2 regions of the Ruminococcus bovis genome follow, and region 2 is predicted to be linked to the other one. Evidence: predicted binding sites of a transcription regulator. Region 2 holds the regulator's gene; the other holds the start of a gene.

Region 1 (4,433 bases), 1.1 Mb from region 2:
AATTGGGTTAACCTTTAATCCTGTAATTAAATACACGATAAAAGTACAAGCTACCATTGACAATATCATTGTCAATATACTACTTAGCATATATATTGTATCACCTAACATAGTAGGAACTTTATCCATTAGTGCAAAGTTATACAATAAATATCCACCTACTACACCAATAACAATTGAAATTATTAGCTTAATAACATAAACTGTCTTGTTCATAACCTTCTCCTTTCGATAAGCGTTTGTAATTATACCATATATTTTACAGAATATATCATAATAATAAAAATTTTTATTATTTTTGGTAGTAATTTAGAATAATTTATAACATTGGGTATAAAAATAGTGAATTAACACAAAGAAAAAAGTCCACCCAAAAGGATGGACTTTAAGTTTATAATTTTAAGTTTGGTATTAGTACATACCGCCCATATCAGGCATTTGTGGCTGAGCAGGAGCAGCAGGTTCTTTAATATCACTAACAAGTGATTCTGTTGTTAGAACCATTGATGCAACTGAGGATGCATTCTGTAGAGCTGAACGAGTAACCTTAGTTGGGTCAACAATACCGTTCTTCATCATATCCATATATTCACCTGTTAGAGCGTTGTAACCATAGTTTACTTCGTTCTTTTCTAGGATATTATTTAGGATAACTGAGCCTTCAACACCGGCATTAGCAGCAATCTGACGAACAGGTTCTTCAAGAGCCTTAAGAACAATCTTAACACCTGTTAGTTCGTCACCTTCTGTTTCGTTAACTAGTTCAGAAACTGCACTGATTGTATTTACAAGAGCAGTACCACCACCGGCTACGATACCTTCTTCAACGGCAGCCTTTGTAGCAGCTAGAGCATCTTCAATACGAAGTTTCTGTTCTTTCATTTCGATTTCTGTAGCAGCACCTACTTTGATAACTGCAACACCACCGGCTAGTTTAGCTAGTCTTTCCTGTAGCTTTTCTTTATCAAATTCAGATGTTGTTGTTTCAATCTGTGAACGGATGTTGTTTACTCTATCCTTGATAGCCTGAGAGTCACCTGCACCATCAACAATGATTGTGTTTTCCTTGTCAACCTTAACCTGACGAGCAGTACCTAGCTGATCAATTGTACAATCCTTTAGTTCAAGACCTAGATCTGATGTGATAACCTGACCACCTGTTAGGATAGCAATATCCTGTAGCATTTCTTTTCTTCTGTCACCAAAGCCTGGGGCTTTAACTGCAACACAAGTAAATGTACCACGAAGTTTGTTAAGAACTAGAGTTGTTAGTGCTTCACCTTCAACATCTTCAGCAATAATTAGAAGTTTCTTACCGGCCTGAACAATCTGTTCAAGTAGAGGTAGAATTTCCTGAGTTGTTGAAATCTTTTTATCAGTAATAAGAATTAGACAATCATCAAGTTCAGCAACCATCTTGTCTGTATCTGTTACCATATAAGGTGCAATGTAACCTCTGTCAAACATCATACCTTCTACAACTTCTGAATATGTTTCAGCAGTCTTTGATTCTTCTACTGTGATAACACCGTCAGTAGAAACCTTTTCCATTGCTTCAGCAATTAGCTTACCGATTAGTGGGTCAGCTGATGAGATTGTTGCAACTCTTGCAATATCTTCTGTACCTGAAACAACCTTAGAATTCTTCTTTAGAGTTTCAACTGCCTTATTAACTGCCTTTTTGATACCATTCTTTAGTACCATTGGGTTTGCACCTGCAGTAACATTCTTCATACCTTCACGGATAAGAGCCTGTGCAAGTAGAGTAGCAGTTGTTGTACCGTCACCGGCAACATCGTTAGTCTTTGTTGAAACTTCCTTAACTAGCTGAGCACCCATATTTTCAAATGGGTCTTCTAGTTCAATTTCCTTAGCAATAGTAACACCATCATTAGTGATTAGTGGTGCACCGAATTTCTTATCTAGAACAACATTTCTGCCCTTAGGGCCTAGTGTGATTTTAACTGTATCAGCAAGTTGGTCAATACCGGACATTAAAGCCTTTCTTGCCTCTTCGCCATAAAGCATTTGTTTAGCCATAATTTATTAACCTCTCTTCTTATTCAACAATAGCAAGAATATCTGACTGTGAAACGATAGTGTATTCTTCACCGTCAAGTTTGATTTCAGTACCACTATACTTAGAAGTAACTACCTTGTCGCCTACTTTAACTGTCATTTCTACCTTTTCACCGTCTACTACACCACCAGGACCTACTGCTACTACTGTTGCGAAAGCAGGTTTCTCCTGTGCTGATGTAGAAAGAACAATACCGGAAGCTGTTGTCTGTTCAGCCTCTTCTACCTTAACAACTACTTTGTCTGCTAATGGTTTAATTGTCATAATATTTATCCTCCTTAAAGTTGTTAACTACTTGGTTTAGCACTCTCTATCTCTGAGTGCTAAATATATTGTAGCACCAGTTTTTCATACAGTCAAGACCTTTATAGGGATTTTTTTCAAAATCTTATATACATTTTTCTATTTACTGTACATATTATCACATAAGTTTCACTTAACGCTTAAAATACATATATGCTTGGCACTTTAACATACCGTTATATAACTTTCTTCTCTTGTCAGCTTTGCGACCAAAGATTTTTTCAAATTCATCATCCGGTGATATTATAGTATAACTCCAACCGTCTTTTTTGACGAATTTTTTACCCATAATTTTATAAAGTTCTCTTGCCCTATCAATATCAAGAAGTCTTTCGCCGTAAGGAGGGTTGGTAATAACTGTACCTCTCTCAGTATCATGGACAAAGTCCCTTATATCTCTATGCTCAAATGTAATTCTATCGGCTACACCGGCTTTTTCTGCATTTTCTCTGGCAATATTCAGGCTTTCTTCATCAATATCGTAACCGATACCCTTAAATGCACAATCGGTATTGATTTCAGATTTCGCCTTTTCTCTTTCCTGTTCCCACACTTCATTAGGAATTTGTTTCCAGTTTTCTGCTGAAAATTCTCTATTTAATCCCGGTGCAATTTTCATAGCCTTTAAAGCACTTTCGATTAGAATTGTACCACTGCCACACATAGGATCAATTACAGTATGGTTGGCTCTAACCATAGAAAGTTCGGCCAAAACTGCTGCTAAAGTTTCTTTGATAGGTGCATCATTTGAATTTTCTCTATAACCTCTTTTATAAAGACCTTTACCTGTTGTATCCAGCATAATAGAAACTTTATCTTTAAAGATTAGGAACTGAATTTGGTGCAAGTCACCATCATCATTTAGCCATTCCACTCCATAAGCCTTAGAAAGTGACTTTGCTGAGGCTTTCTTAATAATCTTTTGGCAGTCAGGTACTGACATTAGCTGACTTGATAGACAAGTGCCTTTTACCGGAAAATTGTCATCCTTATCAATATATTCAGACCATTTGATTTTGCTTACACCGTTAAAAAGTTCTTCAAATGTTCTGGCATAAAAAGTGCCTAAAAGAATCATAATTCTCTCGGCATATCGGCTACAAATATTGGCTCTTGCAAGAATGTTGTAATTACCCTTAAAAATTACTCTGCCGTTCTCAGGTGTTACTTCTTTAGCACCCATAAATTTTAGTTCATTAGCTACAAGGCCCTCTACACCTAAAAGGCAAGTAGCAACATATGTTAGTTCTTTCTTCATAAAAATCTCCAAAAAATATAGAGGCTCAAATGGGCCTCTATATTCATTCACTTAATTGTTATTAATATTCTTCAGGTTCTAGTAAACCGTAAGTGTTGTTCTTACGCTTGTAAACAACATTTGTTTCATCAGTATCAGCATTGATGAAAACAAAGAAGTCATGGTCAAGCATATTCATCTGTAGGATAGCTTCCTCAACAGAAACAGGCTTAATAGGAATTGTCTTTGTTCTAATGTCGAATTCCTGTTCGTCCTCAATATCTTCTTCAGGAAGAAGAACAGCAAAATCAGCTGTGTTATCTCTAAGTCTTCTTGCTAGACGAGTTTTGTTCTTTCTCATCTGACGACCTAGAATGTCAACAACCTTATCTAGAGCATCGTTCATTTCGTCCTGAGTATCCTCAGCACGGAACACCATACCATTATCTTTTACTGTAACTTCAACAGTCTGACGGTTCTTATATAGTGTTACAACAACAGAAGCCTCTGCATCTTCAGAGAAAATCTTCTGAAACTTTGCTAATTTCTTTTCGCATAATTCTTTAAAGTTGTCCTTTAAATTTACTTTTCTTGCAGTATAGGTGATTTTCATTAAAATTCCCCCAGTATTTATTTATTACGATTACCTCTGCGTGAGTAACCGCGACTTTCATTTCCACGCTTTAAGTCGGAAATTTTGTCCTCGGAGGTTCTCTTGAATTTATTCATCATATCTTCAAAGGAACTACTGTCGTCCTTGGACTTTTCCCACTGAAAGTTTCCAGGTGAAGTAACCTTTGGAGCAGGCACATA
Region 2 (4,433 bases):
AGTCTTCATCAATAAGGTCGATGTGTGCAATTTCTTCAACATCTTGTTCAAGGTTTGTGTAGTCCTCAATATAGATACCATAAGGTACAACCTCATTAGCTATATCGGAAGTAATGTCAACATCCTTGTTGTCTATTGTAACAGTAATTTCTGTCCAATCCATAAAATCACCAATCCTAAAATAATAATACCTTTTAATTTTACTGTATTTCTGCTAAAAATACAAGGGTATAATCAGTACAAAAAAAGACTGACCTACCAAGTAAGTCAGTCCTAAAAATTACTGAATTGAACTATCTAGGTAACGCTCTAGTTCTTCGTCATCCTTTTTCTTCTTTTCTTTAATAACAAAGAAGGTTGTTACAGTTGCAAGAAGTGCAACAACTGAGGAAACTAAAGCAACAAAGACGCTAACGCTCATTCCACATATCTTTTTCATCTCAAAATACCTCCTAAATATCAAAGTCGATATAATTAGTCTATCTAATGTAGATTATTTTATCACTTTTAATTAAATTAGTCAATAAATCAAGTGAATTTTACAAAAGAAAAAAGCAGAGTTAAAAAACTCTGCTCACATTTCATTAAATTAAGCGTTTGCCTTAGTAGCTAAAGATGACTTCATTCTAGCAGCTTTGTTCTTGTGCATAATGTTCTTAGCTGCAGCCTGGTCAATCTTCTTTGTAGCAAGACTAACTGCCTCAGCCTTGTTAGCATCGTTGTTTTCGATTGCTTCATAAGCTTTCTTAACTGTAGTCTTTAGGTTAGACTTAATCATCTTGTTCTGTTCTGTCTTTGTAGCGATAACCTTAACACGCTTTTTAGCTGATTTAATGTTTGGCATTGTCTCACCTCCAAAAAATATTATTAAATCATAACGCAAGGCTTATTGTAGCATTATTATTGCAAAAATGCAAGTGTTTTTTTCAAATTTTTCAAATATATTTTAAAAAATCAACATATTGTGGTGCTATTCTGTAAAACACAAGGATTTGTAGGCAAAAAACAAGGAAAATTACTTTTTCTCGTTCTTTTTGATTCGTAAATACATAAATAGCATAATTAATACAAATACAGCTATAACAACTCTGACAATAATTCCGTAAGTACCTTTTAGCAAGTTGACACTAGGTATTAATGCGTCAATAGTCCACCATATGCCCATAAAAATAAACATAATGGAAGCAACAACTGTAATTGCACCTAATTTATTTTTCTTTCCAAAAGCAAAAGTACCAATGGCAAGTAAGAACCAAAGGATTGCATATAAATAAGGTAAAATGTCACTCATAGTCGAAAAACCTACCTTTCAATTTATATTATATATACATATTTAAATAAAGTAAAGAAAAACTATATTTTTTCAGATATTTTTTTAAAAAAGTATTGACTTTTAGCACTCTCGGTGCTAAAGTAATAACTGTAGTTAGCACTCGGGTATGTAGAGTGCTAAACAAGAAGAATAAACGGTGAGGCGATTTAAATGGGTCTATCAGACAGAAAAAAGAAAATCCTCTCCTGTGTTGTTGAGTCTTACATTGCCGATGGTGAGGCTGTAGGTTCAAAAACACTTCAAGCTGCTTTAGATTTTGAAGTTTCTTCTGCTACTATTAGAAATGAGATGGCTGCCCTTGAAAATGAAGGTTATTTAATTCAACCTCATACTTCAGCCGGTAGAATCCCATCACAAAAAGGTTATCGTTATTATATTGATAACCTAATGGAAAAGACAGAACTTAATCCACGATTTACCCAATATGCCGACTCTTATCTTAGAAAAAGAGCTGAGTCACCGGAAAGTGTACTGAATGCAGCGTCAACTCTATTAACTGAGTTAACCGGTTTGCCATCAGTTGCAACAACACCTCCTGAGGGTAATTCAAGAGTCCATAAGCTAAGGTTTGTACAAACAGGCAGATATACCGGTATGGTTGTACTGATAACTTCAACAGGTATGGTTAAGAGCCAGTTATTTAGAACTGAATTTGTTTTAACACCTGATATGCTTAGAGTGTTTGATGAAGCACTTAACAAATCTTTTGCAGGACTTCCACTAAAAGATATTACAAAGGCTTTTATCCAAACCACTGCTTTAGGTTTTGGTGAACTTTCATTCTTTATGCCAAATGTTCTTTTGGCAATCAGGGATGCAGCCAAAGAAGCCTCTCACATATCTGTAGCTGAAAGTGGAATGACTAAGTTGTTGTTCTTAAATGATTTTGATATTTTTTCAGCAAGAGATATTTTAAAGTTTTTAAGTGACAAAAACAATGTTTCCGAATTACTTACAATGAACACCGGTACAAAGGTTATTATTGGTGAGGAAAGTGGTAAATATGAGCTTTCTAATTCGGGAATTGTTGTTTCAAGATATAACTTAGGTGGTTCAATGGCAGGTGCAGTTGCCGTTATTGGTCCACAAAGAATGAGTTATAAGGACATTGTTTCGGCAACAGAATATGTAGCCGATAAGTCCGGTGAATTAATAAGTGAACTGCTTGAGGCAGATTAGGAGATGAAATAATGGCTAAAGAAGAAAAGAAGAAAAATTCTAAGGCTCAGGAAGAAACTGTAGAAGCTACAGAAACAGAAACTAAAGCCGAAGAAGCCACAGAAGAAAAAGAGCCTACTGCAGAAGAAAAGCTGACAGAGGAGCTAAAAAAAGAAAAAGAAAAATATATGCGACTTGCAGCTGAGTATGATAACTACCGCAAGCGTACACAACAAGAAAAATTAGGCATCTATGATGATGCAACAGCAAAGGCAGTTGAACAGCTACTACCAATGGCAGATGCTTTACAAATGGCTTTGCAAAATGCAAAAGATGCACCACAGGAATTTTTGAAAGGTCTTGAGTTGATTCAAAACCAGTTCAAAACTTCTATGGATAAATTAAAAGTTGAAGCCTTTGGTGAAATCGGTGATGAATTTGACCCAAATATTCACAATGCTATTGCTAAGATAGAAAGTGATGAAGTTGGAGAAAATCAAATCTCAATGATTTATCAAAAAGGTTTCAAGATTGGTGACAAGATTATTCGTCACGCAATGGTTCAGGTAGCTAATTGTGATTAATCACAATTAACATAAATTAGAAATTAACACTTATTTAGAAAATATATTCGGAGGTAATTTATTATGGCAAAGACAATTGGTATTGACTTAGGTACAACAAACTCATGTGTAGCAGTTATTGAAGGTGGCGAACCTGTAGTTATCGCTAATGCAGAAGGTGCAAGAACAACTCCATCAGTTGTTGCTTTCGGTAAAGATGGCGAAAGAATGGTTGGTCAGGTTGCAAAGCGTCAGGCTATCACAAACCCTGAAAAGACAATCTCATCAATTAAGAGAGAAATGGGTACTTCATATAAAGTAACAATCGACAACAAATCATATACACCACAGGAAGTTTCAGCAATGATTCTTCAGAAGCTAAAGTCAGATGCAGAAGCTTATCTAGGCGAAACAGTAACTCAGGCAGTTATTACAGTTCCTGCTTACTTTACAGATGCTCAGCGTCAGGCTACTAAGGATGCAGGTAAGATTGCCGGTCTTGATGTTAAGAGAATTATCAACGAACCAACAGCTGCTGCTCTATCATACGGTGTAGATAAAGAAAACGACCAGAAGGTTATGGTTTATGACCTTGGTGGTGGTACATTTGATGTAAGTATCATCGAAATGGGCGATGGTGTTCAGGAAGTTCTAGCTACTGCCGGTAATAACCGTCTTGGTGGTGATGACTTTGACCAGAGAATTATTAACTGGATGGTTCAGGAATTTAAGACTGCTGAAGGTGTTGACCTAACATCCGATAAGATGGCTATGCAGAGACTAAAGGAAGCAGCTGAAAAGGCTAAGATTGAACTTTCAGGTGTTACTCAGGCTGCTATTAACCTACCATTTATCACAGCTACTCAGACAGGTCCTAAGCACCTTGACTTAACTCTATCAAGAGCAAAGTTTGATGAACTGACTGCTGACCTAGTACAGTCAACAATGGGTCCTGTTAAACAGGCTCTAAGCGACTCAGGTCTATCAATTAACGAAATTGATAAGGTTCTTATGGTTGGTGGTTCTTCAAGAATCCCTGCAGTTCAGACAGCTGTTAAGAACTTAATCGGCAAAGAACCATTTAAGGGCATTAACCCTGATGAATGTGTTGCTATCGGTGCTGCTATTCAGGCTGGTGTTCTTGGTGGCGAAGTTGACGGTCTACTACTTCTAGATGTTACTCCACTATCACTAGGTGTTGAAACAATGGGTGGCGTAATGACTAAGATTATCGACAGAAACACAACAATCCCTACAAAGAAGAGCCAGATTTTCTCAACTGCTGCTGATAACCAGACACAGGTTGAAATCAATGTTCTACAGGGTGAAAGAGAATTTGCAAGAGATAACAAGCAGTTAGGTCTATTTGCTCTAACAGG

The links. Region 2 encodes HrcA, which represses chaperone genes, less so after heat shock. Its sites were predicted from a motif close to TGTTAGCACTCNNNNNNNNNGAGTGCTAACA; they were not measured.
Region 1: the regulator HrcA is predicted to act here: its motif matches at 2,379-2,409, upstream of E5Z56_RS09285 (co-chaperone GroES).

Annotation. Positions count from the first base shown of each region.
Region 1 covers NZ_CP039381.1:1,964,783-1,969,215, reverse strand. Annotated here, with positions in the region: gene E5Z56_RS09295 (VanZ family protein) at 1-216, opposite strand, end outside; gene groL (chaperonin GroEL) at 412-2,040, opposite strand; gene E5Z56_RS09285 (co-chaperone GroES) at 2,060-2,344, opposite strand; gene E5Z56_RS09280 (THUMP domain-containing class I SAM-dependent RNA methyltransferase) at 2,517-3,641, opposite strand; gene hpf (ribosome hibernation-promoting factor, HPF/YfiA family) at 3,703-4,233, opposite strand; gene E5Z56_RS09270 (S1 RNA-binding domain-containing protein) at 4,251-4,433, opposite strand, start outside.
Region 2 covers NZ_CP039381.1:902,066-906,498, reverse strand. Annotated here, with positions in the region: gene prmA (50S ribosomal protein L11 methyltransferase) at 1-163, opposite strand, end outside; gene E5Z56_RS11660 (hypothetical protein) at 281-439, opposite strand; gene rpsT (30S ribosomal protein S20) at 590-844, opposite strand; gene E5Z56_RS04345 (hypothetical protein) at 1,016-1,291, opposite strand; gene hrcA (heat-inducible transcriptional repressor HrcA) at 1,484-2,512, shown strand; gene E5Z56_RS04335 (nucleotide exchange factor GrpE) at 2,524-3,075, shown strand; gene dnaK (molecular chaperone DnaK) at 3,139-4,433, shown strand, end outside.